2 regions of the Nonomuraea sp. NPDC050540 genome follow, and region 1 is predicted to be linked to the other one. Evidence: riboswitches for the same ligand, from Rfam matches in the RefSeq annotation. Region 1 holds a riboswitch; the other holds the start of a gene.
What was found. Region 1 has a riboswitch for S-adenosylmethionine ahead of thrC (threonine synthase). Riboswitches for the same ligand answer to the same signal wherever they lie in the genome.
Positions count from the first base shown of each region.

Region 2: it holds a riboswitch for S-adenosylmethionine, as region 1 does, so the genes downstream of both, ACIBI5_RS33800 (aminotransferase class V-fold PLP-dependent enzyme) here and thrC (threonine synthase) in region 1, are expected to answer to the same signal.

Region 1 covers NZ_JBITHA010000038.1:336-14,735, reverse strand. Annotated here, with positions in the region: gene ACIBI5_RS53515 (ABC transporter permease) at 1-381, shown strand, start outside; gene ACIBI5_RS53510 (ABC transporter permease) at 374-1,327, shown strand; gene ACIBI5_RS53505 (ABC transporter ATP-binding protein) at 1,337-2,374, shown strand; gene ACIBI5_RS53500 (ABC transporter ATP-binding protein) at 2,358-3,374, shown strand; gene ACIBI5_RS53495 (lipid-transfer protein) at 3,410-4,594, opposite strand; gene ACIBI5_RS53490 (Zn-ribbon domain-containing OB-fold protein) at 4,591-4,995, opposite strand; gene ACIBI5_RS53485 (S8 family serine peptidase) at 5,022-6,203, opposite strand; gene ACIBI5_RS53480 (hypothetical protein) at 6,200-6,817, opposite strand; gene ACIBI5_RS53475 (S-adenosyl-l-methionine hydroxide adenosyltransferase family protein) at 6,930-7,742, opposite strand; gene ACIBI5_RS53470 (DUF3263 domain-containing protein) at 7,860-8,162, shown strand; gene otsB (trehalose-phosphatase) at 8,214-8,969, shown strand; gene ACIBI5_RS53460 (MFS transporter) at 8,938-10,095, opposite strand; gene ACIBI5_RS53455 (trehalose-6-phosphate synthase) at 10,104-11,522, opposite strand; gene ACIBI5_RS53450 (RNA polymerase sigma factor) at 11,553-12,107, shown strand; SAM riboswitch class I at 12,187-12,326, shown strand; gene thrC (threonine synthase) at 12,340-13,569, shown strand; gene ACIBI5_RS53440 (MoaD/ThiS family protein) at 13,585-13,860, shown strand; gene ACIBI5_RS53435 (cold-shock protein) at 14,092-14,292, shown strand.
Region 2 covers NZ_JBITHA010000011.1:257,967-272,366, forward strand. Annotated here, with positions in the region: gene lysX (bifunctional lysylphosphatidylglycerol synthetase/lysine--tRNA ligase LysX) at 1-870, opposite strand, end outside; gene ACIBI5_RS33750 (hypothetical protein) at 990-1,466, shown strand; gene ACIBI5_RS33755 (type III pantothenate kinase) at 1,520-2,302, opposite strand; gene ACIBI5_RS33760 (L-aspartate oxidase) at 2,306-4,765, opposite strand; gene panC (pantoate--beta-alanine ligase) at 4,848-5,681, opposite strand; gene ACIBI5_RS33770 (Rossmann-like and DUF2520 domain-containing protein) at 5,724-6,614, opposite strand; gene ACIBI5_RS33775 (chaplin) at 6,939-7,154, opposite strand; gene ACIBI5_RS33780 (SAM-dependent methyltransferase) at 7,382-8,320, shown strand; gene ACIBI5_RS33785 (FAD-binding oxidoreductase) at 8,366-9,664, shown strand; gene ACIBI5_RS33790 (cytochrome P450) at 9,692-10,882, opposite strand; gene ACIBI5_RS33795 (TerC family protein) at 10,892-11,641, opposite strand; SAM riboswitch class IV at 11,835-11,950, shown strand; gene ACIBI5_RS33800 (aminotransferase class V-fold PLP-dependent enzyme) at 11,995-13,293, shown strand; gene ACIBI5_RS33805 (DoxX family membrane protein) at 13,328-14,095, opposite strand; gene ACIBI5_RS33810 (NADH-quinone oxidoreductase subunit D) at 14,255-14,400, shown strand, end outside.

The DNA.
Region 1 (14,400 bases):
GCCGGCATCTCGATCGCCTACCTCACCCGATTGACACGGACCAGCCTGGTGGAGACGCTCCGAGCGGACTACATCCGCACGGCGACCGCCAAGGGCCTGTCCAGACGGCGGGTCATCGGCAGGCACGGATTGCGCAACGCGCTGATCCCCCTCGTCACCTATCTGGGCGCCGACCTCGGCAACCTCATGGGCGGCGCGGTCATCACGGAGACGATCTTCAATCTCCCGGGCATCGGCAACCAGCTCTTCCAATCCGTCTACCTGCGTGAGCAACCCGTCGTCGTCGGTATCGTGACAGTTCTGGTGCTGATCTACATCGTCGCCAACCTGGTCGTCGACTTGATGTACGCAGTGCTCGACCCGAGGATCCGCTATGAGTGACATCCAGCAGCCTGCGGCGCCCCTTGTGCCGAACACGGTGCCGACGTCTCCACCGCCCGCCAGGCACAAGAAGAAGGAGGGCAAGCCGGCCAGCCTCTGGAGCGACGCCTGGCACGACCTCCGCCGCCGTCCGATCTTCATCATCTCGGCGGTCCTCATCGCGGTCCTCGTCGTCATGGCGCTGTGGCCGTCGTTGTTCACGTCCATCGACCCGAACGACCCGAGGACCTGCGAGCTGGCCACGGCCCGTCAGGGGCCCAGCAGCGGCCATATCTTCGGCCGCGACAACCTGGGCTGCGACGTCTACGCGCGCTCGATCTACGGCGCCGCCAACTCGCTGCTGATCGGCATCTCGACGACGCTGGCGACCTCGCTCATCGGCGGCATGTTCGGCCTCGCGGCCGGGTACTTCGGCGGTGTCACCGACACGCTGGCCTCGCGACTGACCGAGATCTTCTTCGCCATCCCCAGCATCCTGGGCGCCCTGCTGATCGCGGCCACCTTCCGTGGCGGGCCGTTGAGCAGCATCACCCTGGTCATCATCGCGCTGACCGTCCTGGGGTGGCCGATGACGTACCGGATCATGAGAGCCGCGGTCATCACGGCCAAGAGCCAGGACTTCGTGGTCGCGGCCAGAGCCCTGGGCGCCGGCCACATGCGGATCATGATGAGGCACCTGCTGCCGAACGCGCTCGCGCCGGTCATCGTCATCGCGACGATCAACCTCGGCGGGTTCATCGCGGCCGAGGCGGCCCTGTCGTTCCTCGGCGTCGGTGTGACCTCGCCCGACATCTCGTGGGGTCTGATGATCTCCGACGCCCGTAACAGGTTCCTGGACGCGCCGCTGCCGCTGATCTTCCCGGCCGTGTTCCTGAGCATCACGGTGCTCGCGTTCATCATGCTGGGCGACGCCGTACGCGACGCGCTCGACCCGAAGCTCAGGTAAGGGGGACCTGTGAAGAAGACATCCCCAGAGGTGTTGCCCGCCGAGGGAGGGCTGGGCAACGAGCCTCTGCTCGCTGTCGACAACCTGCACGTGGAGTTCCGCACGCGGGCCGGCGTCGTGCACGCCGTCAACGGTGTGACGTATTCGCTCAACCCCGGCGAGACCCTCGCCGTGCTGGGCGAGTCGGGCTCCGGCAAGTCCGTGACCGCTCAGGCGATCATGGGCATCCTGGACATGCCGCCCGCGGTGATCCCCAAGGGCGAGATCCGCTTCCGCGGCACCGACCTGCTCAAGCTCTCGGAAGACGCCCGCTCGCAGGTGCGCGGCCAGCGCATCGCGATGGTCTTCCAGGACGCGCTCTCCTCGCTGAACCCGGTCTTCACCGTGGGCTGGCAGATCAGCGAGATGTTCCGCGTGCACCGGGGCATGGGCAAGAAGGAGGCGCTGACCAAGGCGGTCGAGCTCATGGACCGGGTCCGCATCCCGGCCGCCAGGCAGCGCGTCAACGACTACCCGCACCAGTTCTCCGGTGGCATGCGCCAGCGCATCATGATCGCCATGTCGATCGCGCTGGACCCGGAGGTGCTGATCGCCGACGAGCCGACCACCGCGCTCGACGTGACCGTCCAGGCCCAGATCATGGAGCTCCTCGCGGAGCTCCAGCGCGAGAGCAACATGGGCCTGATCCTGATCACCCACGACCTCGGCGTGGTCGCCGACGTCGCGGACAAGATCGCGGTCATGTACGGCGGGCGGATCGTCGAGAACGCCCCCGTCCACGACATCTACAAGACACCCGCCCACCCGTACACGAAGGGCCTGCTCGAGTCGATCCCCAGGGTCGACCTGAAGGGCCAGGAGCTGTACGCCATCAAGGGCATGCCGCCGAACCTGCTGGACATGCCGACCGGCTGCGCCTTCCACCCCCGCTGCCCGTACCGCCAGGACATCTGCGTCACCGAGGCCCCGGTGCTGTCCGGGATCAGCGGTACGCGCAGCAGTGCCTGCCACTACTGGAGGGAGGTCCTCGATGGCACCCACGAGTGAGCCGATCCTTGAGGTACGCGACCTGGTCAAGCACTTCCCGCTGACCCAGGGCATCGTGGTCAAGAGGCAGATCGGCGCGATCAAGGCCGTCGACGGCGTCTCCTTCGACCTGCACAGGGGCGAGACTCTGGGCATCGTGGGCGAGTCGGGCTGCGGCAAGTCGACGCTGGCCAAGGTGCTCATGGCGCTGGAGCGGCCGACGTCGGGCTCCGTCAAGGTCGGCGGCCGGGAGATCGCCCACGCCCGCGGCGGCGAGCTCAAGCGCATGCGGCGCAACATCCAGATGGTGATGCAGGATCCCTACACCTCGCTGAACCCCCGGATGACCGTCGGTGACATCATCGGCGAGCCGTACGACATCCACACCGAGGTCGCGCCGAGGGGCGACCGGCGCAAGAAGGTGCAGGAGCTGCTGGAGGTGGTCGGACTCAACCCCGACCACATCAACCGCTACCCGCACCAGTTCTCGGGCGGTCAGCGTCAGCGCATCGGCATCGCGCGCGGCCTGGCCCTGCAGCCGGAGATCATCGTCTGCGACGAGCCGGTCTCGGCGCTGGACGTGTCGATCCAGGCGCAGGTCATCAACCTGCTGGAGCGGCTGCAGAACGAGTTCAACCTGGCCTACATCTTCATCGCCCACGACCTGTCGGTGGTGCGCCACATCGCCGACCGGGTGGGTGTGATGTATCTGGGCAAGCTGGTGGAGCTCGGCAAGGACACGGAGGTCTACGACAAGCCCGCGCATCCGTACACGCAGGCTCTGCTCTCCGCGGTTCCGGTTCCGGACCCGGAGGGGCGCGAGCTGCGCGAGCGGATCATCCTTCAGGGTGACCCGCCGTCGCCGGCCAACCCGCCGTCGGGCTGCCGCTTCCGCACCCGGTGCTGGAAGGCGCAGGAGATCTGCGCGGAGGAAGAGCCGCTGCTGCAGATCCGGCCGGGCACCGCGCACGAGAGCGCGTGCCATTTCGCCGAGACGCACGACGTGGTGCACATCGGTTAGAACGACAGGAAGGAGCCCTCCGCGGAGGGCTCCTTTCACGTTGTGGCGATGACGGCCGAGCCGTGTCCGAAAAGGCCCTGGTTGGCGGCCAGGCCGACCCGGGCGTCGCCGACCTGACGGGCGCCGGCGGTGCCGCGCAGCTGCCAGGTCAGCTCGCACACCTGGGCGATGGCCTGGGCCGGGATGGCCTCGCCGAAGGAGGCGAGCCCGCCGGACGGGTTCACCGGGGTCCGGCCGCCGAGCGTGGTGTCGCCGGCCCGCAGGAGCTTCTCCGCCTCGCCGGGCGGGCACAGGCCGACGTCCTCCATCCAGTCCAGCTCCAGTGCCGTGGACAGGTCGTAGACCTCGGCGAAGGACAGGTCGTCCGGCCCCAGGCCCGCCTCCTCGTAGGCGGCGTGGGCGATCGCGGCGCGGAAAGGGCGTTCTGGCGGGGGTACGGCTGCCGCCGAGTCGGTGGCGAAGGCGGGCAGCTCCAGCGTGGTGTTGGGGAAGGCCGGGGTGACGGTCGAGACGGCGGCCAGCCGTACCGGCCGGGAGATGCCGTGGCGGCGGGCGAACTCCGCCGAGGCCAGCACCACCGCGGCGCCCCCGTCGGAGGTGGCGCAGATGTCCATGAGCCGCAGCGGGTCGGCCACCATCGGCGAGGCCAGCACCTCCTGCTCCGTGACCGGCCTGCGGTAGCGGGCCATGGGGTTGAGCGCGCCGCAGGCGGCGTTCTTGACCTTCACGGCGGCGAAGTCGGCGGCGGTCGAGCCGTACAGGGCCATGCGGCGGCGGGCGTAGAGGGCGAAGTAGGCGGGGTTGGTGGCGCCGAGGAGCCGGAAGCGCAGCCAGTCGGGGTCGTCGGGGCGATCGCCGCCGACCGGTTTGAAGAAGCCCTTGGGCGTCGAGTCCGCGCCGACGACGAGTGCCACGTCGCACAGGCCCGCCAGAATTCTGGTCCTGGCCAGGTCGATGGCCTGCGCTCCCGAGGCGCACGCGGCGTAGCAGGAGGCGATCCTGGCTCCGTTCCAGCCGAGCGCCTGGGCGAAGGTGGCGCCGGCGATGAAGCCGGGATAGCCGTTTCTGATGGTGTCGGCGCCGACGACGTACTGCACGTCGGTCCAGGACACGCCGGCGTCGGCCAAGGCGGCCCGTGCGGCGGCGACGCCGTACTCGATGAAGGGTTTGCCCCATTTGCCCCACGGGTGCATGCCCGCTCCGATGACCATGACGCTCATCGGGCCGCCTCCCACATCCACACCAGCGGGCCGTCGGCGAGCGGGCCGTGCGTGAGCCGCAGCTCCATGCCGACCCGCAGTTCGTCGACGGTCAGGCCCTTGACCTGGCCGAGCACGATGATCCCGGCCTCGGCGAGCTCGACCGCGGCGAGCGTCACCGGCGTGTACGGCTCGGCGGCCGCGAACGGCGGCGGCGGCGCGTAACAGGCGTTGGTGTAGGACCAGACGGTGCCCTGACGGGGCAGCCGGGTCTCCTCCTGCGTCTCGCCCGAGCAGTGCGGATTGCGGCAGAACCCCCGCTGCGGCGGGAAGCTGACCGTGCCGCAGTCGGCGCACCGGGTGCCGAGAAGATGGGTGCCGTCGTCGCCGATGGTGAACCAGCCGTCGATCGCCAAGGTCATACCGACGAGTATCACACAAGCGCTTGCTAGGGAGAATGCCTCCGCCGCCGCAAGTGCAGCACGACCACCCTGGCCGACATCGCGACCGTCAGCCCGATCATCGCCACCACCACCGGCAGCCGCGAGCCCGGCTGCGAGGGCAGCGGGCCGCCGCCGAAATAGCCGCCCACCTGCCCGATCCTGGACGCGGCCGGACGGGCCAGCCGCCCGGCCTCGCGCAGGGCGAGCGCCGCGTCGGCCACTCCGTGACCGTAGGCGCGGCTGTGCCCGTCGGCCGGCCGCTTCCTGGTGCCGCGTTCGATGGCCACGCGCACGTGGTACGGCGACAGCCCCGGATACTCCGCCCTGACCAGCGCGGCGATCCCCGCCACCATCGCCGCCGCCGAACTGGTCCCGTCGCCGACCACGTACCCGTCGGGACCGTCGGCGCTGACGATCCCGGTGCCCGGCGCGACCACCGACAGGTAGTCCTGGCGGTTGGAGAAGCGCGGCACCTTCATCCGCTTGTCCACCGCGCCCACGGCGATCACCCCGGGGTAGGCGGCGGGGAAGTTCTTGCGGTTGGCGTCGTCGCCGTCGTTGCCCGAGGAGGCGACGAGCACGGCCCCCCGGGAGATCGCGTACTGCACCGCCTCCTCCTCGGCGGCCGAGCCCTCCCACGAGCCGCTGCCGCCGCCCAGCGACATGCTGACGACCCGCGCGCCCCGGTCGACGGCGTAACGGATGCCCTGGGCGAGCGCGTCGCTGCCGCCCGCCGTGGCGCGCTGCTCGCCGCGCAGCGGGTCGTCGTTCTCCAGCGTCACCCGGACCGACAACACCCGCGCGGCCGGGGCGACGCCCACCACGCCGCGCCCGTCACCGTGGCCGCGCCCGGCGATGAGGCTGGCCATCGCGGTGCCGTGGTGGCCCGTTCTGGCCGGTCCGGGTACGGGCCCGGTCAGGTCGGGTCCCTCGACGACGGCTCCGGCCAGGTCGGGGTGGCGGGCGTCCACGCCCGTGTCGAGCACGGCCACCAGCACTCCCTCGCCCCTGCTCACCTTCCACGCCTCGGGCACGCGTAACGCGGTGAGTTGCCACTGCTGCTGTCTCGCGGCCACGGCGGCCATGCCGCCGCTCGCGGCGACGCCGCGCATGCCGCTCGCGGGCGGCCCCGCGATCAGCAGCGTGACGAGACCGACGGGCAGCAGCCCGGCCGCGGCGCGGATCACCGGGTGAGCGCCTTGTGCAGGGCCTCCGCCAGTTGCACGGCCGCCGCGCCGAGGCGCGGCTCGGTCCCGCCCGCCGGCTGGTACGGCCTGCCTTGGTACTGCCTGCCTTGGTACGGCCGGCCGTCGGCGTACCCGGCGGCGGTGAAGACCACGTACGGCCCGCCGGAGGCCGCCACGGCGCCGGTGACGTACTGGGCCTCGCCGAACCGCTCGGCCGCGCCGCCGGGAAAGGCCACGGGCCGCACGCTCGGTGGACGCCCCGCGGCGCCGGCGTGGATCGCTCTGACGGGCAGCCAGGACGGCGCCCCGTCGAGCACGGCCACGCCCACGGTGGCGACGAAGGTCTGCGTGCTGTCGGAGTAGGTGGCCCGCAGGGTCGTCAGGCAGCGCGGCAGCATGGCCGCTGCGGCGGCCTGGAGGGCGACCCGGCACGGCGCCTCGGGCGCGACCCCGGCCAGCAGGTAGGTCACCCGCGCGCCGGACGGGCTCGCGCCGGTGAGCGCGGCGGGGAAGACCCTCGACACCGGCCAGGCGTGCCAGCGCTCGCTCACCGGGGGCTCGGCCGAGCCCCAGTGGGGAAGGAGGGACAACAGTGCGATGGACAGCAGGAACACGTCTGCCTCGAAGGAAGGGGGAGGAGGCGCTCGAACTGCCGTGCATTCTGGCACGCAGGTGATGGTTCAATCCGACGCTTCGGTAAACAGACCGATACGCGGGGTAATGTCCCTATCGCACCGGAGCGGGGGAAAGACGGACATGTGCGCCCGGCGGGAGCCCCAGGCGCTGGGCCGCATCGCCCGAGTTCACGGCGATGGCGATGAGCCCCGCCGAGTCGGCGAAGGCCACCAGTTCCCCCGGCGACACCGCCGCGTACGTCTCCCGATACGGCATCGACAGCTGCCTGCGCCCCATCCACACGCCCAGCGTGTCGCCCACCCGGACCCCGAGCGTCGCCAGGTCGCCCGCAGCGATCGACAGCTGGGTGTTGCCGTAGCGGTCCACGGAGACCACCTCGCCCTCCACCGAACCCTCGCGCAGCACCGACGTCGGCTCCGGCAGCGAGACGAGCCTGTTCAGCGGGATCTCCGGACCGAGGTCGGACGGCTTGCCGCCCACGCACAGCCGCCCGGCCACCGGCGCGTACACGTCGCGGCCGTGGAAGGTCGGCGAGACCGGGTGCAGGAAGAGCGCGTCGTTGGTGATCTCGTAGGCGGACTCGGCGCCGCCGCAGGCGTGCACCGCCCAGGACAGCAGGCCGTTGTCCGGCCCGATGAACACCCGTCCCCCCGCCGCCACGGCCACCGCGCGCCTGGCCCCGCCGGCTCCCGGGTCCACGGCGCCGATGTGCACGCCGGGCGGGATGTACGGGATGGTCTGCGCGAGAACCGCCGCGCCCCGCCGTACGTCGCCCGAAGGGATCAGGTGGCACACGTCGATGACGCGGGCCTGCGGCGCGATTCCGACGATCACGCCATGGCAGGCAGCCACATAGCCGTCTTCGAGTCCGTAATCGGTGAGAAGCGTTATGACTGGGGTCACACTTGGTGACTGTACGTCTCCCGATCCGCGGTGAACACCCGGCTTTGGCACATTACGATGGCCACGGGCCGCGTACGTATGGCGTGAGCGCCGTACGCCCTTCCGAGGAGGACGACCATGGACACCGCACCGGTCAGCGGTGACAGTGCTGCCCAGGAACCCGACCGTCAGCCCCTCACCGAACGAGACCTCCAGCTCCTCGCCTTCGAGCGCCAATGGTGGCGCTACGCCGGCGCGAAGGAGCAGGCCGTCAAGGAGACCTTCGGGTTCTCGGCCACGCGTTACTACCAGTTGCTCGGTGAACTCATCGACCGTCCCGAGGCGCTGGAGCAGGATCCGATGCTGGTCAAACGACTGCGCCGGCTGCGGGCCACGCGGCAGCGCGAGCGCGCGGCCCGGCGACTCGGCATGCGTCCCTAGGTGGCGGGGTACCCCAGCCGCGTGAGGAACATCCCTGGAATCCAAGCGATCGTGAAAGATCCGTCAGGGGCGGTGATCGGGCTCGACTTCGACGGCACCCTGTCGCCCATCGTGCCCGATCCGGCCGCCGCGAGGATCCATCCGGCGGCTCCCGACATCCTGGCCCGGCTCAGCGCGCGGGTGTCCGCCGTCGTCATCCTGACCGGCCGCCCCCCTGCCACCGTCCTCGAACTCGGTCCCGGGCTGGCCGACGTGCCCGGCCTGGTGATCCTCGGGCACTACGGCTTCGAGCGGTGGGAGAACGGCCGGGTCAGCGCGCCGCCGCCGCCCGCCGGAGTGCCGCGGGCCGAGGCCGAGCTGCCGATGCTGCTCGACGCCCTGGGCCTGACCGGAGTGGCCGTCGAGGACAAGGGGCGGGCGGTAGCCGTACACACGAGGCGCAGTCCCGATCCCGAGGGGGCCTTCGAGGCGCTGCGCCGGCCGCTCGCGGCGCTGGCGGAGCGCAACGGGCTGGTGGTCGAGCCCGGCCGGTACGTGCTGGAGCTGCGCCCGCCCGGCATGGACAAGGGCCAGGCGCTCTCGTTGTTCCTGGCCGAGCGCGCTGCCAGGTCGGTGATGTTCGTCGGCGACGACCTGGGCGATCTGGCCGCCTTCGACGCGGTACGCGCTTCCGGGTTGCCCGGTGTCACCGTGTGCAGTGGTTCGGCCGAGGTCACCGAGCTGGCCGAGCGGGCCGACATCGTCGTGGACGGGCCCGACGGCGTCATGGCGCTGCTCAAGGAGCTGACGGCCGCGGTTCGCGGCTGACCAGCACGCCCGCGACGGCCAGCGCGATCAGCACCGGGACCATGAGGAAGGCCGTACGCGTCCCGAAGCCGTCGGCCAGCGCCCCCAGCACGAACGGGCCCGCGGCCATCGCCAGCCCCGCGCAGACCGGTGAGACGGCCGTGGCCCGCACCGGGTCGTAGGCGAGCACGCCGGCCAACGCGAGCGGGAAGTGCAGCGAGACGCCGAGCCCGCTGATCGCCAGCCCCGCGTAGGCGAGCAGCGGCTGCGTGCTCGACCAGAACAGCAGCCAGCCGGCCGCGGTGAGCAGCAGGGCGCCGGTGAGCAGCGCGGGCGGTCCCATCCGCAGGGCCAGCGGCGTCCCGGCGAAGCGGCCGACGGCCAGGCCGGCCGTGAACGCGGTCAGCCCGGTCGTGGCCGCCGCCACGCCCATCCCGGTGTTCGACGCGAACAGCTGCACCGCCCACAGGTTGAAGCAGAACTCCAGCGCGACCACCAGGAAGAGCACGCCGCCCGCCACGTAGAAGCGCCAGCCGGGCGGCGGCCGGCTCGCGCGGGCGGCGCCGTCGTGCGGGCGGCCGGCCACGCGGACGCGGCCGAGCGTGAAGGCGATCAGGGCGGTGAGGATGGGGGTGATCAGCAGGGCCGCCCGCCAGCCGAGCGCGGTCTGCGCGGTGGCGCTGATCGCGTAGGTCATGGCGATGCCGAACAGGATCGCGACCGCGTTGGCCTCGCTGATCGCCGCCGGTCCCGCCGGGCCGTGGTGGTCGCTGAGCGCGGCCATCATGGCGTAGAGGGCCACCGAGCCGAACAGGCTGGCCAGGCCGTAGCCCAGCAGGGTGGCGGGCAGGGCGGGGGTGAGCATGACCGGAACCAGGCCCGCGTTCATGCCGGCCAGGCTGCCCCAGATCGTGGCGCGCCGGCCGTACCCGCGCTCCAGGAACGGCAGGGCGGCGCCGGCCAGGAGCGTTCCCGCGGCCATCGCGGTGCCGTGCAGGGCGGCGACCGCGTTGGAGACCTGCTGTTCCTGGCGCAGCAGCGGCAGGACGGCGCTCAGCCCGTACAGGTAGGTGGCGAAGGCGCCGAGTTGGAGGTAGACGAGCCAGGTCGGGAGATCACGGGTCAGACGGATCCGGACTGTGGTCACTTGAGGCATTAAGTCAGGGCATCGAGCTGCGCCGCAAGCCACTTCTGGGGCGGCAGCGCGGTGGCCGCCGCGGCCAGGCTGGCGGCCCTGCGCGTACGCTCCTCCTCGGGCATGACCAGGGCGGTGTGCAGGGCCTGCGCGGTCTCCAGGACGTCGTAGGGGTTGACCACGAGCGCGTCGGCGCCCAGTTCGGCGGCGGCGCCGGCCTCGCGGGAGAGCACCAGGACGCAGCGGGGCGACAGGATCGGGCCCTCCTTGGCGACCAGGTTCATGCCGTCGCGGATCGGGTTGACCAGCAGCACGTCGGCCATCCGGTAGGCGGCGAGGCTGCGCGCGTAGTCGTCGTTGACGTTGAGTATCAGCGGGTCCCAGTCCTCGGTGGCGTACTCGTCCTCGATCTCCTTGGCGCAGCGCTGCACCGCCGCGGTGTACTCGCGGTACTCGGGCAGGTCGTGGCGGCTCGGGTAGGCGAAGGCCAGGTGCACCACGCGGCCGTGCCACTCGGGGTGGGCGGCCAGGAACTCGCGGTAGGCGACCAGCCCGCGCACGATGTTCTTCGACAGCTCGGTGCGGTCGATGCGGACGATCAGCTTCCTGTCGCCGGTCTGCGCGCGCAGCGCCGCCACGTTCGACTCCACGTCCGGCTCGCAGGCGCGCCGCCACAACTGCTCGCCGTCGACGCCGAGCGCGTGCACGCCGACCCTCGTCGTGCGGCCCTCGTGGGTGACGCCGCGCGCGTCCACCCGGGCGCCCAGCAGGGCCGCGCAGCAGTCGGTGAACGCCCGCGCCCACCGCTCGGTGAGGAACCCGGCGTGATCGGCTCCCAGAATGCCTTCCAGGACCTCACGGGCCACCTCGTCGGGCAGCAGCGCGAAGTACTCCGGCGGGGCCCAGGGCGTGTGGCTGAAATGCGCGATGCGCAGGTCGGGACGCTCGGCGCGGAGCATGGCAGGGGTGAGGGTCAGGTGGTAGTCCTGCACCATCACCCGCGCCCCGTGCCCGGCCTCCTCGGCCAGCGCCAGCGCGAAGGCGCCGTTGTAGTCGCGGTAGGACTCCCACTCGCGCTGGAACCTGGTGCCGAAATGCGGGGAGTTGGGGATGTCGTAGAGCAGGTGGTTGACGAACCACAGCGTGGAGTTGGCCACGGCGTTGTAGGCGCGGTGGAAGGTCGCGGGGGCGATGTCCAGCATGCGCAGCGACCCGGTGTCGTAGCCGGCCTGGTCGAGGCGGCCGCCGGGAGCCTGCCGTACGGCGCTGCGGTCGCCGTCGGAAAGGGCCGCGCAGACCCACAGCACGCCCTCGTCCTTCGCCACGCCGGAAAGGCCGGAGACCAGTCCGCCGCCACCGCGTTTCATGGTGAGTTCACCGTCGTCGGAGACGGTGAAGGAGACAGGACCGCGGTTCGAGGCGACCAGGACGCTGTTCATTTAACTATCCTCCGCTCATAGGATCCCGCTATGGCGCTTGATGAGCTAACCGAGGAACTGGCCCGCTCCGCAGCCGCTGGAGATCATCGCGCACTCGGCGAGCTCTTGCGGCGGATCGAGCCGCACGTACTCCGCCACTGCGCGCGAATCCTGCCCTATCACCAGGACGCGGAGGAGGCCTGCCAGGACACCCTGCTGGCCGTCGCGCGCAACATCGGCCGGTTCGAGGGCAGGGCGCGGTTCAGCACGTGGCTGCACATCGTGACGGCCAACTGCGCCCGCACGACCTACCGGTCGCTGAAGCGGCGGGCGGCCGAGCAGAGCTCCGACGAATTGCCCACGCAGAAGCCGGACGTGGCCCGGGTGAGCGTGATCGCGGGCTCGCGCCTGGACCTGCTCGACGCGATGGAGGCGCTGGAGGCGTCCAAGCCCGACCTGGCGCAGGCGCTCGTGCTGCGCGACATCGTGCAGCTCGACTACAACGAGGTGGCCGAGCAGCTCGGCATCCCTCTCGGCACCGCGAAATCCCGCATCCACCAGGCGCGCAAGTACGTGCAGGGCGTGCTCGGGGAGGACTATCGGTGAGACGGTTTGTCTCACTGGTCGAGACGGGTGGGCAACCGATCCGCTTGACCAGGTAGAGTCCCTTTCGACAACTACATATTGCTCATCCAGAGGGGTGGAGGGACCGGCCCTGCGAAGCCCCGGCAACCCTCCCGGATTGTGACTCGCACCCGCGAGGCCGACCGGGACAAGGTGCCAATTCCGGTCTGTGGTCAAGGTGGCCGCAGGCGAAGATGAGGGAAGGCCTCGCTTCATGTCGCTCGACTTCGGTCCTGCTGTAGCTCTCTCCTGCCGCGAGTGCGGCACCCGCTATGACCTCGGCCCCAGTTTCGCGTGTCTGGAGTGTTTCGGGCCACTCGAAGTGGCCTATGACTTCGGTACGGTGACCCGCTCGCAGATCGAGTCCGGTCCGACCAACATCTGGCGTTACCAGGCGCTCCTGCCGGTCCCCGTGGACGTGGCGGCCAAGCAGAACATGAACCCCGGCTGGACCAAGCTGGTCAAGGCCGGCAACCTCGGCCGGACGCTCGGCATCAAGTCGCTGCACATCAAGGACGACTCCGGCAATCCCACCCACTCCTTCAAGGACCGTGTGGTGGCCATCGCCGTCGAGGCGGCCCGCAACTTCGGCTTCCACACCCTGTCCTGCTCCTCCACCGGCAACCTGGCCGGCGCGGTCACCGCGGCCGCCGCCAGGGCCGGGCTCGACGCGTGCGTCTTCATCCCCGCCGACCTGGAGCAGGCCAAGATCGCCATGGCCCGGGTGTTCGGCGGCAGGCTGATCGGCATCGAGGGCACCTACGACGAGGTCAACCGCTTCTGCTCCGAGCTCATCGGCGACCCGCTGGGCGACAAGTGGGGCTTCGTCAACGTGAACCTGCGGCCGTACTACGCCGAGGGCTCCAAGACGCTGGCCTACGAGATCGCCGAGCAGCTCGGGTGGAGGCTGCCCGAGCAGATCGTCATCCCGATCGCCTCCGGCTCCCAGCTCACGAAGATCGACAAGGGCTTCAAGGAGCTCGTGGCGCTCGGGCTGGTCGAGGACACGCCCTACAAGGTGTTCGGGGCCCAGGCGCTCGGCTGCTCGCCGGTGTCGGCGGCGTACAAGGCCGGGCACGACGTGGTCCAGCCGGTCAAGCCGGACACCATCGCCAAGTCGCTGGCCATCGGGAACCCGGCTGACGGGCCGTACGTGCTCGACATCGCCCGCCGTACGGGAGGGGCGGTGGAAGACGTCACCGACGCCGAGATCGTCGCGGCCATCAAGCTCCTGGCCTCCACGGAGGGCATCTTCGCGGAGACCGCGGGCGGCGTCACCGTGGGCGTGCTCAAGAAGCTGGTGGAAAACGGCGCGCTGGATCCCGAGGCGGAAACGGTCGTGCTGAACACCGGCGACGGCCTCAAGACCCTTGACGCGGTGTCGTCGATCGCCGAACCCACCGCTGTCATCCGGCCCTCTCTCGACGCGTTCCGCGCCATCTGAAAGGAAGTTTAAGGCATGAGCGTTTCTGTACGGATTCCCACCATTCTGCGCACCTACACGGGTGGTAACGCGGAGGTCAGTGGCGAGGGTGCGACGCTGCGCGAGGTCCTTCAGAAGCTGGACAGTGACTACCCGGGGATCGGCGCCCGAATTCTCGATGAATCGGGCAAGATTCGGCGTTTTGTCAACGTTTACGTGGGGCAAGAGGACGTCCGATTCGCCGAGGGGCTCGACACCGCGGCCCCCGAGGGGAGCGAGATCTCCATCATCCCCGCGGTAGCCGGAGGCTAACGCTTCGCACACTCTTAGCACTAGGGCACCTCTTCGGAGGTGCCCTTCCCATTTCTGGAAAATTCAACTCTTCGAAGGATGAAATAGGCAGTTTTCAGATTGACTCTGTTGCCCAACGGCATGCCACAGGTATGGTCGAGGGCGATCGCCGCCAGTTTTTCGGTAAAAGCGGCGAACGCGGATCTCGCGGAGGAATGGGCGGGATCCAGAGCCCAGTAAGAGGAGTCGGAAGTGGCGCAGGGCACCGTCAAGTGGTTCAACGCGGACAAGGGCTACGGTTTCATCGCGGTAGACGGTGGTAAGGATGTATTCGTCCATTACTCAGCGATCATGATGGACGGCTACAGATCACTCGAACAAGGCCAGCGGGTCGAGTTCGAGATCACACAAGGCCAGAAGGGGCCGCAGGCGGAATCTGTCCGCACCGTTTGAACCACGCACCGAGGCAGCCCGCACGGCAGCGCAGTCCGTGCGGTTCTGCCAACACCTTTCGTCTCACCAGGACAGGCCCGATCTCGCGAGGGGATCGGGCCTGACCTG
Region 2 (14,400 bases), on a different contig from region 1:
GCACTTCTGGTACATGCGCTGGGTCAGGTCGGCCATGTCGTTGTAGTCGAGGTAGGTGCCGTAGGCCTCGAGCATGGTGAACTCGGGGTTGTGCGTGGAGTCCGCGCCCTCGTTGCGGAAGTTGCGGTTGATCTCGAAGACCTTCTCGATGCCGCCGACCACCAGCCGCTTGAGGTAGAGCTCGATCGCGATGCGAAGGTAGAGCTCCATGTTGTAGGCGTTGATGTGGGTCTTGAACGGCCGCGCCGTCGCCCCGCCGTGGATGGGCTGGAGCATCGGGGTCTCGACCTCGAGGTAGCCCTCCTCGTGCCAGAAGTCGCGCGCGGCGCGGACGGTGGCGCTGCGCAGGTGGGCCATCCTGCGGGCCTCGTCGTTGACGATCAGGTCGACGTAGCGCTGGCGGACGCGGGCCTCGGGGTCGGTGAGGCCGAGGTGCTTCTCGGGCAGCGGGCGCAGGCACTTGGCGGTGATCTGCCAGGAGTCGGCCAGGATCGACAGCTCGCCGCGGCGCGAGGTGATGACCTCGCCCTCGACGCCGACGTGGTCACCGAGGTCGACGTCGCTCTTCCAGGCGGCCAGCGACTCCTCGCCGACCCTGTCGAGCGAGACCATGACCTGCAGGTCGCCGGAGCCGTCGCGCAGGGTGGCGAAGCACAGCTTGCCGCCGACCCGGTTGAGCATGACCCGGCCGGCGATCGCGACCCTGTCTCCCGTGGCGGTGTCCGGCTCCAGGCCCTGGTATTTCTCCCTGACCTCGGCGTTCGTCGCCGTGCGGGGGAAGTTGACCGGGAAGGGCTCGACGCCCTCACTGCGGAGGCGGTCGAGCTTCTCCCTCCGGATGCGCATCTGCTCGGGAAGTTCGTCGCTCACAAGAACAAAGGGTAGGGGATATGGCGAACTGCAAGGGCTCGTCGGCTCCCTGCAGGGGCGCTGCAAGAACTCTCCGTTACCAATGGAGCACAGCACCTCCGGGTTCCAGGAGAGAGACCATGATAAAGAAGATCGCGATCGGCGCCCTCGCCGTTGCCGCCACCTCCGCCCTCGCCCTCAGCCTGCCGACCGCCGCCTCCGCCAGCACGTCGAGCTACGACTACAGCTCGTACTGGGGACCCGTCTACTCCAAGCACTACCAGGCCAAGTCACACGGCTGGGTCGGCGTCGAGTGGGACGAGCACCAGGAGTCCAACACCGTCTCCGTGACGGGCCGGCTCTACGACCTCGACTCCCGCACCTACAAGCAGGGTGGCAAGTGCGCGTACGTGAAGTTCCAGGCCAGCGACTTCGACTACGACTGGTCCACGGTCTACACGAAGAAGTACTGCGGCTACCCCGGCTACAAGAAGTACGCGTTCTCCGAGGAGGACGTCTTCAGCCTGCGCGTCAAGGTCTGCCAGATCGGCCCGCACAGCAGCCACCCGACCAAGTGCGGCTCGTGGAAGTACCTGTACACGGCCGAGTCCGAGTAACGACGCCCGCAAGCCGCGAGCGGCCCCCCATTCCCGAGCGGGGGGCCGCTCGCTCACGTCGTGTTGCGGTTGTAGATGAGCCGCAGGCCGATCAGGGTCAGCCAGGGCTCGTGCACGTCGATCGAGCGCGACTCCCCCACCACCAGCGCGGCGTGCCCGCCGGTGGCCACCACGGTCACCTCGTCCGGGTCGTCGGCCAGCTCCGCCACCATCCGCTCGACGATGCCGTCGACCTGGCCGGCGAAGCCGTAGATGATGCCGGCCTGCAGCGCCTCGACGGTGTTCTTGCCGATGACCGAGCGCGGCCTGATCAGTTCGACCTTGTGGAGCTGGGCGCCGGCCGCGGCGAGCGCGTCGACGGAGATCTCGATGCCGGGCGCGGTGACCGCACCCACGTACTCACCCTTGGCCGAGACCGCGTCGAAGGACGTGGCGGTGCCGAAGTCGACGATGACGCACGGCCCGCCGTACTGGTCGATGGCGGCCAGGGCGTTGACCACCCGGTCGCTGCCGACCTCCTTGGGGTTGTCCATGCGGACCGGCACGCCGGTGCGGATGCCGGGCTCCACGATCACCGCGGTCACGTCGCCGTAGTAGCGGCGGCACATCTCCCGCATCTCGTTCAGCACGGACGGCACGGTCGAGCAGATCGCGATGCCGCTGACGTCGGCTCCCTTGAGCAGCGGTGACTGGCCGAGCAGCCCCTGGAGCACGACGGCGATCTCGTCGGCGGTGCGGCGGGCGTCGGTGGCCAGCCGCCAGTGCTCGATCACCTCTTCGCCTTCGAAGAGACCGAGCACGGTGTGCGTGTTGCCGACGTCGATCGTGAGCAGCATCAATTACCCCCGTAGATCCAGTGCGATGTCCAGGGCCGGCGCGGAATGCGTAAGCGCTCCCACCGCAAGATAGTCAACGCCAGTTTCAGCCACATCACGGGCCATTTCCAAGGTCAGTCCTCCACTGGCCTCCAACTTCGCCTGATTTTTCGTGATTTGTACGGCGAGCGTCATCTCCTCGACGGTGAAGTTGTCCAGCAGGACCACCGCGGCCCCCTCGGCCAGCACCTCCCGCAGCTGCTCCAGCGTGTCGACCTCGACCTCGACCGGCAGATCCGGGTACCGCTCCCTGACCGCCTTGAACGCCGCCCCGACTCCCCCGGCCGCGACCACGTGATTGTCCTTGATCAGCGCCGCGTCCGACAGCGACATGCGGTGGTTGACCCCGCCTCCGGCCCGCACCGCGTACTTCTCCAGCGCCCGCAGCCCCGGCAGCGTCTTACGGCTGTCGCGCACCCGCGCCCCGGTGCCCTCAAGCGCCGCGACCCAGGCGCCGGTCCGCGTCGCGATGCCCGACAGGTGCGTGAGCAGGTTGAGCGCGGTCCGCTCGGCCGTGAGCAGGGCCCGCGTGGGCCCCTCGACCGTCATCAGCACCTCTCCCGCCGCGACCCGCTGCCCGTCCTCCACCAGCCTCGTCGTACGGCTGGCCCCCAGCCGCGCGAAGACCGCCTCGGCCACGGCCAGCCCCGCGACCACACCGTCCTCGCGGGCCACCACGTCCCCGGCCGACCGGTGCCCGGCCGGGACCGTGGCCAGGCTGGTCACGTCACCGGCCTCCTGAAGGTCCTCGGCCAGCGCCCGGTCGATCACGTCCTGGATCTCGGGCGCGCCGGTGTCCAGCGCGAGCCCGTGCGGCGTGTAAGTCATCTGCAAGCCTTCCTCGGTCAGTCGCACGTCCAGATGTCCCAGCCAGCGCTCGTCGTCGCGCTCGCCGAAGTCCTCGCGCCAGTGCGAGCCCCTGGTCTCCTCGCGGGCCACCGCGGTGGCGGTCAGCACGGTCGCCACCGTCAGCAGGTTCGTCGTCTCCCACGCCTCGGTGCACGGCAGCACCCGCACCGGCGTCCAGCGGGCGTCGCCGAGCGCCTTCGCGGTCAGGGCCAGCGACTCGCGGCCGCGCAGCACGCCCGCTCCCCTGCTCATGTGGGCCTGGATCCTGGGGCGGACGCGCGGGTCGAACAGGCCTTCCTGTGCCTGGGGGTCCGTGGGCGCCGGCCGTACCGTGGGCTGGATGTCCTGGGCGATGCGCTCGGCGAAGACGAGCCCCTCCAGCAGCGAGTTGGAGGCCAGGCGGTTGGCGCCGTGCACGCCGGTGCAGGCGACCTCGCCGCAGGCGTACAGGCCGGGGATGGAGGTGCGGCCGTGCAGGTCGGTGCGGACGCCGCCGCTGGCGTAGTGCGCGGCGGGCACGACCGGGATCAGCTCCTTGGCCGGGTCGATGCCGTGCTCCAGGCAGAGCGCGCGGATCGTGGGGAAGCGGGTGCGCCACTTGTCCTCGCCGAAGTGGCGGCCGTCGAGGTAGACCTGCCCGGCCCTGCGCATGATCGCCTTGGCGACCACGTCGCGGGGGGCGAGGTCGGCGAGCTCGTGCACGTCCTCCATGAAGCGCGTGCCGTGCTCGTCCACGAGGAACGCGCCCTCGCCCCTGACCGCCTCGGAGATCAGCGGCTGCTGGCCGGTGGCGTCCTCGCCGAGCCAGAGCACGGTCGGGTGGAACTGGACGAATTCCAGGTCGCGCACCACCGCCCCGGCGCGCAGCGCGAGCGCCACTCCGTCTCCGGTGGAGACCAGCGGGTTGGTGGTCGACTGGTAGACCTGTCCCATTCCGCCGGTGGCCAGCACGACGGCGCCCGCGCGTACCGCGCCCACGCCGTCGCTCGCGCCTTCGCCCATGACGTGCAGCGTCACCCCGGCGGCCCGCCCGGCGCCGTCCTTGAGCAGGTCGAGCACGAGCGCGTGCTCGATGACCTCGATCCCGCGCTCGCGCAGCGCCACGACGAGCGCGCGCTGCACCTCGGCGCCGGTCGCGTCGCCGCCCGCGTGGACGATCCGGTCGCGCCGGTGCCCGCCCTCGCGGCCGAGCTGCAGCTCTCCGCCGTCGGTCAGGTCGAACCTGGCTCCGCGCGCGATCAGCCGACGCAGCGCCTGCGGCCCCTCGGTCACAAGAGCGCGTACGGCCCGCCGATCGCACAGCCCGACCCCGGCGATCAGCGTGTCGTTCAGGTGTTCCTCGGGGCTGTCGCCGGGGTCGAGCACCGCCGCGATCCCGCCCTGCGCGAACCGGGTCGAACCCTCCCCGAGCACGTCCTTGGTGACGACGAGCACCTTGGCCTCGGGCCGTAGCTCGGCATGGCGCAACGCCACGGTCAGCCCGGCCACTCCCGAGCCCACCACGACCACGTCGGCCTCGCGGGTCCAGCCGGGCTCCGGCGCGCTGAGCCGCAGGGGGATCGCCGGTCCACTCATGGGGGTCTCCTCATCGAGGGAATTTCGTCAATATGACGATAACCCCTCCCGACAAGTGACCCGTCGCCGGGGTGGGACCTTTTCAGGACAGGCGCAGGACGGCGTTGTCGATGAGCCGCGTGCCGCCGACCTTCGCCGCGACGGCGAGGACCGCCTCACCCGTGTACGACTCGCCGACCTCGGCGAACGTGGCCGGGTCGACCAGCACGAGGTAGTCGAGGGCCAGATCGGCCCCGTCGAGCACGGCCCGCGCCGCCGCCTTGATGCGCGCCGGCGTGGCCTCCACGGACTCGGCCGCGCCGGCGAACAGCGCCCGCGACAGCGCGAGCGCGGTCCGCCTCTCGCCGGGCGACAGGTAGCGGTTGCGGCTGGACATCGCCAGGCCGTCGGGCTCGCGCACGGTGGGGATGCCGGCGATCTCGATCGGCAGGTCCAGGTCGGACACCATGCGCCGGATCATCGCCAGTTGCTGTGCGTCCTTCTGGCCGAAGACGGCCACGTCGGGCTGCACCAGGTTGAACAACTTGAGCACGACGGTCAGCACGCCGTCGAAGTGCCCGGGTCGTACCGCGCCCTCGACGATCGTGCCCATGTGCCCGGAGGAGACGCTCACCTGCCGGTCGGGCTGGTACATCTCCTCTGCCGCCGGGGCGAAGACCGCGCGCACACCCTCCGCGCGGCAGACGTCGAGGTCGGCCTCCAGGGTGCGCGGGTAACGGGAGAAGTCCTCGGAAGGGCCGAACTGCAGGGGATTGACGAAGACGCTCACGACCACCTGGGGGGCCAGGGCCCTGGCCTCGCGGATGAGCGCTCGATGCCCCTCGTGCAGCGCCCCCATGGTCGGAACCAGGGCGACCCTGCCCTCTCCCCGAGTCTTGACCAGGTCAGCGCGATTGCGCGCGACGATCAACTCCACGCCACAGCCTCCTATGCCACGATCAGGGCCATCCGGTCCCTGTCAGGTCCATATGTTGCCGCCCAGCGCGTCAAGCAACCTCTCCGCCTCCTCGGGTTTGAGCAGACCCGCCGCGAGCGCGCGGTCGGCCGTGAGCCGGGCCAGGGCGATGTAGGCGTCGGCCGCCTCGGGCGCGGCCAGGATGAGGGCGTCCACGTGCTTGCGCACCGTGCCGGCGTCACCGCGCACGACCGGCCCGGTCAGCCCGGCGATGCCCAGCCTGAGCACGTTGTCGAGCGCGGCGCCGAGCAGCGGGCCGAGCATGCGGCCGGGATGCTCGACGCCGATGCCCTCCAGGAGTTCCGAGGACTCCGCGATCAGCGTCACCATGTGATTGGCCGCCCCGGCGAGCGCGGCGTGGTAGAGCGCGCGGTCGGCGTCGGCGATCCAGACCGGCTCGCCGCCCATCTCGATGACCAGCGCCTCGGCGATCGGCCGCAGCGGGTCGGGCGCGGTGACGCCGTAGGAGATGCCGGTCAGCCGGTTGATGTCGTCGTCACGGCCGGTGAACGTCATCACCGGGTGGAGCGCCAGCGGGAGCGCTCCAGCTCGCGCCGCCGGGTCGAGCACGGACAGCCCGTAGGCGCCGCTGGCGTGGACGACCAGCTTGCCGCGCAGGTCGGCGCCGGTGGCGGCCAGGCCGCCGACCAGACCGGGCAGGGCGTCGTCGGGCACCGTGAGCAGGATCAGCTCGCCGGCCGCGACCACGTCCTCGGGCCTGGAGGTGGCGACGCCGAGCCGCTCCGCCGCCCAGCGCTGGGAACTGTCGGAGACCCCGCTGGCGGCCACGATGCGATGGCCGGCCTGGGCCAGCGCGGCACCGAGCGCCGAGCCCACTTTGCCCGCTCCGACCACGCCGACGGCCAGCCGTGCCGGGCGATCACCTGCGTCCATGTCGTCCTGTCCCTGTCGCGCTGTTGACACTGCCGACCAGCGTAACTGGAGCCTTGCCATGCACAGGTGACCGGGCTTTTACCGCATGTTGCGTTAACGACAAATCCGACAAGGGCATACAAAACGTGCACCCCCTGTCGGGAGAGATGAGGAGAGGGGATTTTCATCGCATGGCAGCGGGCGCCGAGCCCATAGTGGACCCGACGCCCGCAATGACGATGTGCTACCCCCTTGGGAGTGCACCATCGACCGGCCATCCGCCGACTGGCCGGCCGAAAAGGGCTCGGGCCGGGTTGCCATAACCGGTCCGAGCCCTCCGTCCGTCTACCTGGTGTGCGCGCCACCCTTGCAGCCGGCGACAGCCTGGCCGAGCACGGCCACGGCGTTGCCGCAGATGTTGATCGGGATCCGGACCGGGGCGAACACCTGGTTGCCGGAGAGCACGCCGTTGTTACCGGAGGTGACGAGGTCGGCCTGGGCTGGGGTGGCCAGGGCCAGCATGGCGAAGGCGCCGGCCGCGACGAAGGTCTTCTTGAGCATTTGGGGGGCTCCTCTCGGTGACGCGGCCCCGGGTGGCCGCTTCAGCTACCTACTCGGCCGACCGGTGCGACCGGACCGAGCCCGCTGGGGGGCGGGCCGGGACGATCGTCGGTGACCATGAGTAACGATAGCGCAATCTCGCCACAATATGTAGTCATGGCATCACTGTGCGTGTCGGCTCTCGGTCATGAGATAGTCCAGGAATGTGGCTCACCTGGCGTGCCGCGATGGAGCGCGCACTCTATGGCGACAGGGGTTTCTACCTGCGCGAACGCCCTTCCGGCCACTTCCGCACCTCGGTCAGCGCCGGGGCCGCGTTCGCCGACGCGGCGCTCACGCTCCTTCTCCGGGTCGACGCCGAGCTCGGCCACCCGGAGCGACTCGACTTCGTCGACGTCGGCGCCGGGGAGGGGGTCCTGGTCAGCCGCGTGCTGGCGGCCGCACCGTCCGAGCTGGCCGTACGCCTGAACGTCACCGCCGTCGACCTCTCCGCCAGGCCGTCTCACCTGCCCGAGCGCATCGCCTGGTCGCAGACCATTCCCGGCGGCATCACCGGCCTGGCGATCGCCAACGAGTGGCTCGACAACATCCCGCTCGACGTGGCCGAGCACACCGCAGACGGTCCTCGCCTGGTCATGGTCGACACCGAGACCGGCGAGGAACGCCTCGGCGAGCCGCCCCACCCCGCCGACGAGGAGTGGCTCGCCCGCTGGTGGCCCCTGTCGTGCGTCGGCGCCCGCGCGGAGATCGGCCGCGCCCGTGACGCCGCGTGGGCGGCGGTCATCGTACGGCTGGCCCGCGGCCTGGCCGTGGCAGTCGACTATTCACACCCTGTGGATAACCGCCCGCCCTGTGGAACGCTCACCGGATACCGCGACGGTTCGGTCGTCCCGCCCATACCAGACGGGACCTGCGACATCACCGCACACGTGGCACTTGACTCCTGCGCCGCGGCCGGCGAGCGAGCCGGCGCGATATCCACAACGTTGTCCACACAGCGCGACACGCTGCGCACCCTCGGCATCACCGCCGCCCGCCCGCCCCTCGACCTGGCCCACACCGACCCCCGCGGATATCTGCGGGCGCTGGCGCGCGCCTCCGAGGAGGGCGAGCTGATCGACCCCCGCGGCCTGGGCGGCTTCGGCTGGCTCCAGCAGCAGGCGTGATCACTCCCCTAGATGATCACTCTCCGCCATGAGACGATTACTCTCATGGATCTGCCCAGGGGACTGCTCCGCGCGGCTCCCGCCTCATGGAACCTCGCCGTCACCCACGAACCCTCCCTCACCGTGCTGGCCGGCTCACCCGAGCACGTCCGGGAGGCGGTCCGCTACGCCGCCGCCCACGATCTACGGGTCCGCGTGCAGAACACCGGCCACGGCGCGCTCCGCGCGGCCGGCGCCGGCGACCTGCTCATCGTCACCTCCGAGCTGACCGGCGTCGAGATCAACCCGGCCGACGGCACCGCCACCGTCGGCGCCGGCGCCACGTGGAAGGACGTCATCGCCGCCGCCCACCCCCACGGTCTGGTGCCGCTGACCGGATCCAGCACCCACGTCGGCGTCGTCGGCAACAGCCTCGGCGGCGGGCTCGGCTTCCTGTCCCGCCAGTACGGCCTGGCCTGCGACGCCATCACCGCCGCCCAGATCGTCACCGGCGACGGGAACCTGCGCTGGCTCGACGACTCCGGCGAGCCGGACCTCATGTGGGCGCTGCGCGGCGGCGGACCGAACCTGGGCGCGGTCACCGCGCTGCGGATCAAGCTCCTCCGCGAGCCGAGCCTCTATGGCGGCGGCCTGTTCTGGCCGGTCGAGCTGACCCGGCAGGTGCTCACCGCCTACCGCGAGTGGACCGCGGACCTGCCGGTCTCGGTCACCTCGGCCGCCGGGACGATCCACCTGCCGGACGCGCCCTTCGTGCCCGAGCCGATGCGCGGGCGCTCCTTCGCGCGCGTGTGCCTGTGCGCCACCGGCCCCGGCGCCGAGGACCTGGTCGCGCCGATGCGGGCGGTGCCCGGCCTGGCCGTGGACATGGCCGGGCCGCTGCCGTTCACCGAGATCGACGCGGTGACCCGGGATCCGGTCGACCCGCTGCCCTACACGACGCGGGGCGAGATGGTGACGGAGCTGTCCGACGCGGTGATCGACTACCTGGTGGAGGTGGCGCCGCGCGGAACAGAGCCCTACGTCTTCATCCTGGTCAGGCACGTGGCCGGGCTCCCGCACGCCGACGACGCCGGGCTTGGCTACTGGCAGGGCGACTTCGGCCTCGCGGCCGTCAGCATGATTCCGGACGAGCGGGCCGCGGCCGAGGTGGCGGCTTTCGGCGATCGGTTCTCGGCCGCGCTGGCGGGCAGCGCGACCGGGTTCGTGCCGCTCAACTTCATGGGCGCGCCGGAGCAGGTGGTGCGGGCCTTCACGCCCGAGCACCTGCGGCGGCTGGCGGAGGTCAAACAGCGGCACGACCCGGCCGGGATGTTCGGCGGCGACCGGTTGATCAGCCCGTCGTGACCTCCGGCGACCCAGAGGGCCGGGCGATCACCCCGTCGTGACTTCGAGCGACTCCAGGCCGCGGATGACGTAGCCGGGCTTCCACACCGGCTCGCGCACCAGCTCCAGCTTCGGCGCCTTCTCCAGCAGGGCGCCGAAGGACTCCATGAGCTCGATCCTGGCCAGAGGCGCGCCCAGGCAGAAGTGGATGCCGGCGCCGAAGGAGATGTGCGGGTTGTCGGCCCGGCCCACGTCCAGGCGGTCGGGGTCGGGGAAGACCTCAGGATCGCGGTTGGCGGAGCCGAACAGCAGCGCCACCTCCACGCCCTTCGGGATCGCCACGCCCTCCACCTCGATGTCCTCCAGAACCCAGCGCTCGAACATCTGCAGCGGCGTGTCCCAGCGCATCAGCTCCTCGATCGCCGTCGGGAGCAGGGAGTGGTCGGCGCGCAGCCGTTCCAGCTCGGCCGGGTTCCTGAACAGCGACCACCAGCCGTTGCCGGTGACGTTCACGGTGGCCTCGTGGCCGGCGTTGAGCAGCAGGACGCAGGTGCCGACCAGCTCATCCTCGGTCAGCTCCTCGATCTGGGCCAGCGCGCTGACGAGGTCCTCGCCGGGCTGCCGCCCGCGCTCACGGGCCAGGTCCTTCAGATAGCCGGCGAACTCCGCCGCCGCGCGGACCGCCGTGTGCTGGGCCTGCGGCGACGGGTTCAGCTCGTACATGCCGCAGATGTCGGCCGACCAGGGACGCAGCAGGTGCCGGTCGGCGTCGGGGATGCCGAGCATCTCGGCGATCACCGTCACCGGCAGCGGCTCGGCCACCTCGGCGAGCAGGTCGCCGCCGCCCTTGGCCACGAAGGCGTCCACCAGCCCACCCGCGATCGCCCGTACGCGCGGCCGTAGCGACTCGACCATCCTCGGCGTGAACGCCTTGGAGACCAGGCGGCGCAACCGCGTGTGGACGGGCGGCTCCACGTCGAGCATGCCCGCGTTGACCACCCGCCAGAACGGCTCCTGGAAGTCCGGCGGCGCCTCCTGCCCGAATTCCTCGTGCGCGGCGACGTGCAGGTAGGAACGGCCGAGCCGGCGATCACGCAGCAGCGCGTTGACGTCGGCGTGCCGCGAGACCAGGTACTGGCCGGTCAGCTCGAAGAAGCTGACCGGCTCAGCCCGCCTCAGCTCGGCGTAGACGTCATAAGGATGGGCCACGAAATCCGGATTCCACGGGTCAAAGCGCACCGCTTCATCCTACGAGCTGCCGTCCTGGGCGTTCTCCTGCTCGGACCGCTTGGCCTGCCTGCTGCGCATCCTGATGTTGAGCAGTTCGACGATGACCGAGAAGGCCATCGCGAAGTAGATGTAGCCCTTGGAGATGTGCTGGCCGAAGCCCTCCGCGAGGAGCACCACGCCGATCAGCACCAGGAAGGACAGGGCCAGCATCTTGATGCTCGGGTGCTTGTCCACGAAGCGGCTGATGGGGCCGGAGGCGAACAGCATGACCAGCACCGACACGATCACCGCCGCGACCATGACGCCCAGCTCGTTCACCATGCCGACCGCGGTGATGACCGAGTCGAGCGAGAAGACGATGTCGAGGATCATGATCTGGATGATCACCGAGGCGAACGAGGCGGCCTTGCGCGGCTTGCCGTCGTCGCCCTTCAGCTCCATGCTGTGGCCGATCTCGGTGACGCTCTTGGCCAGCAGGAACAGGCCACCGAGGATGAGGATCAGGTCACGGCCGGATATGTCATGACCGAAGACGGCGAACAAGGGCTCGGTCAGCCTGACCACCCACGACAGGGCGAGCAGCAGGAGCAGACGGCTGATGAGCGCGGCGGCCAGTCCGAGCACCCGGGCCCGGTCGCGCTGGTGCTCAGGGAGTTTCCCGGCGAGGATCGAGATGAAGATGATGTTGTCGATTCCCAGGACGATCTCCAGGGCGACCAGGGTGAAGAACCCGATCCAGATCTCCGGGTTGCTTACCCAGTCCCACATCTCCGCACCTCCGTTGTCGGGAACTATCTCCCGGTACCAACGACCTAACCCCCGCAGAAGTTCACGATCCTCCTTAGTAGTTCGGATATGTCGCTGGCCTGGGATGATCCACCCTGCTGAGGTGGTCAACGACGGGCCGCAGCGTTAAGGGGTTGCTATTTATGGCCGGGTGTCGCTTATAGTGCTGCGTGTAGGTCATGAGTGCCAGCGACAAGCCCCGGCTAGCTGGCCGGCAACCCTCGCGTCCGCGGCGGGGTGCCCCGGGTGAGGACCTGGTCCGTCACGAGGTGTGGCGGGCAAGCGCGGGCTCCGTGGCGATTCCAGGGGGTCCCGACGACCCCAGGAGACTTGCCGTGTCCACGCTGACCATCTTCAGCTCCGTCCCCACCCAGACCCAGTCGCAGCAGCCCCGGCACGGCGAGGCCCGTGCCGTCCCGGCCGTGCTCGGCGCCGACCTGGAGGTCCCGGTCAAGGGCGGCAAGCTGGTCGGTTACGCCAACCTCGACTACGCCGCCAGCGCCCCCTGTCTGGAGCCGGTCAGCGCCGCCGTCACCGCCGCGCTCCCGGCCTACTCCAGCGTGCACCGCGGCGCCGGCTACGCCTCCCAGCTCACCACCGCCCGCTACGAGCAGGCCCGCCACACCGTCCGCGCCTTCGCCGGCGCCCGCCCCGACGACGCGGTCATCTTCACCCGCAACACCACCGACGCCACGAACCTGCTGGCCGGCGTCCTGCCCGCGGGCACCACCACCGTGGTCTTCGACAGCGAGCACCACGCCTCGCTGCTCCCCTGGAACAAGACGGTACGGCTGGCGCCGCCCGCCTTCCCCGGCGAGGCCGTCCGCCAGGCCGACGAGGCCCTCGCCGCCGTTTCCGGCCCCAAGCTGCTCGTCGTCACCGCCGCCTCCAACGTCACCGGCGAGCTGTGGCCCATCGCCGCCCTCGCGCACATCGCCCACCGGCACGGCGCCCGCATCCTGGTCGACGCCGCCCAGCTCGTCCCGCACCGCCAGCTCAACCTGACCGCCCTGGACCTGGACTACGTCGTCTTCTCCGGCCACAAGCTGTACGCGCCGTTCGGCGCCGGTGTGCTGATCGGGCGCCGTGACTGGCTGGCGAGCGGCGAGCCGTACCTCAAGGGCGGCGGCGCGGTGAAGTCGGTCGGGGCGGACGGGGAGTCCACCGAGTGGCACGACGACCCCGAGCCCCGGCACGAGGCCGGCACCCCGAACGTGATCGGCGCGATCGCGCTGGCCGCGGCGTGCGACGCGCTGAGCGCGACCGGCTGGGCACCGCTGGTCATCGAGGAGGAGAGGCTGATCGCGCGGCTGCGTGACGGCCTGGCCTCGATCGAGGGCGTGCGGGAGCTGTCGCTGTGGGGTCCCGACCACCCGCGTGTGGGCATCGTCTCCTTCATCGTGGACGGTTACAGCGCGCGCGAGGTCGCCGAGGCGCTGTCCGGCGAGTACGGGATCGGCGTGCGCGACGGCAAGTTCTGCGCGCACCCCTTCGTGCGGCATCTGCTGGGTACCGCCGACGGCGGCTGTGAGGACGGGACGGCTTCCGCGGTGCGCGCCTCGATCGGCATCGGCACCACCGACGAGCACGTCGACCGGCTCATCACCGCGCTGCGGGACCTCGCCGCCCGTTAGGCGTCACTCAGGCGGGTTCTTCCTCGGCTGATCGTCACTCGGGCGGGTTCTTCCTCGGCTGGTCGTCGGACATCAGCGCGTCGAGCGCCTTCATGTCGTCGTCGCTCAGGGCCGCGCCGCTGCTCGTGGCGGGTGGCGGAGTGGGCTGGCGCGGCACGTCGGCGCGCGACTCCGTCCCGTTGCCGGGCGCCTGCGTCCCCGTGGGCGCCTGCGTCCCCGTGGGCGGCTGCTCTGCCCGGGTGCCGGGCGCCTGCGTCCCGGTGGGCGGCCGCGTCCCGTTGGCGGGCGGTTCCGTTTCGGTGCGCGGCACGTCCCGCACGGTGCGGACGTTCGTGGGCATGGGCGTGGTCGTCGCGCCGCTCCCGGTCGACTCCGGCAGCGTCTGGTCGGCCGCGCGCCTGCTCAGGATCGTGCGGGCGATGCTGTCGACGCTGATCCGGCCCGCCCCGGCGGCCAGCAGGAGCAGGCAGGCCGCGCCCAGCGCGCCGACGAGCTCCCAGCCCATGTCGGTGACGAAGATGCCGTTCTGACCGTGGACGAAGATGATCGCGCCCAGGCTGACGCACAACAGGGCCAGCGCGGCCAGGCGGGTCAGCAGTCCGATGATCAGGAAGCTGCCGCCCACGAGCTCGGCCACGGTCGCGAAACCGGCCGCGAGCTCGGGTTGGGGCACGCCGGACTGGGTGAACATCTGTGACGTCGGCCCCAGTCCGTTCTGCCATTTCTGCCACCCGTGGGCCACGAAGATCACGCCGATGGTCACCCGCGAGATCAGGGCAGCTAGGTCGAAAGCTAGCTTCATGGTGGTTTCTCCCCCCGTTGTGGTAATTGTCCCCCACCCCTCTGACCTGCGACTCCTCCCCATACCGTCTCTTGAACGGCCCGTTACGCCTGGGCGCGCCGTACAGAATGAAAGGACCGCACAGTAGATCGCGCGCGAGGCCGGTGGGAGCATGGGGAAATGACCGAGCGCATCATCGGGATCGGCGCAGGGGCGAAGGAACTGGCCACAGAGGACATGGTCCTCAACATCGGCCCCCAGCACCCCTCCACCCACGGCGTGCTCCGGCTGCGGCTCACGCTCGACGGCGAGCGGATCTCCAGCGC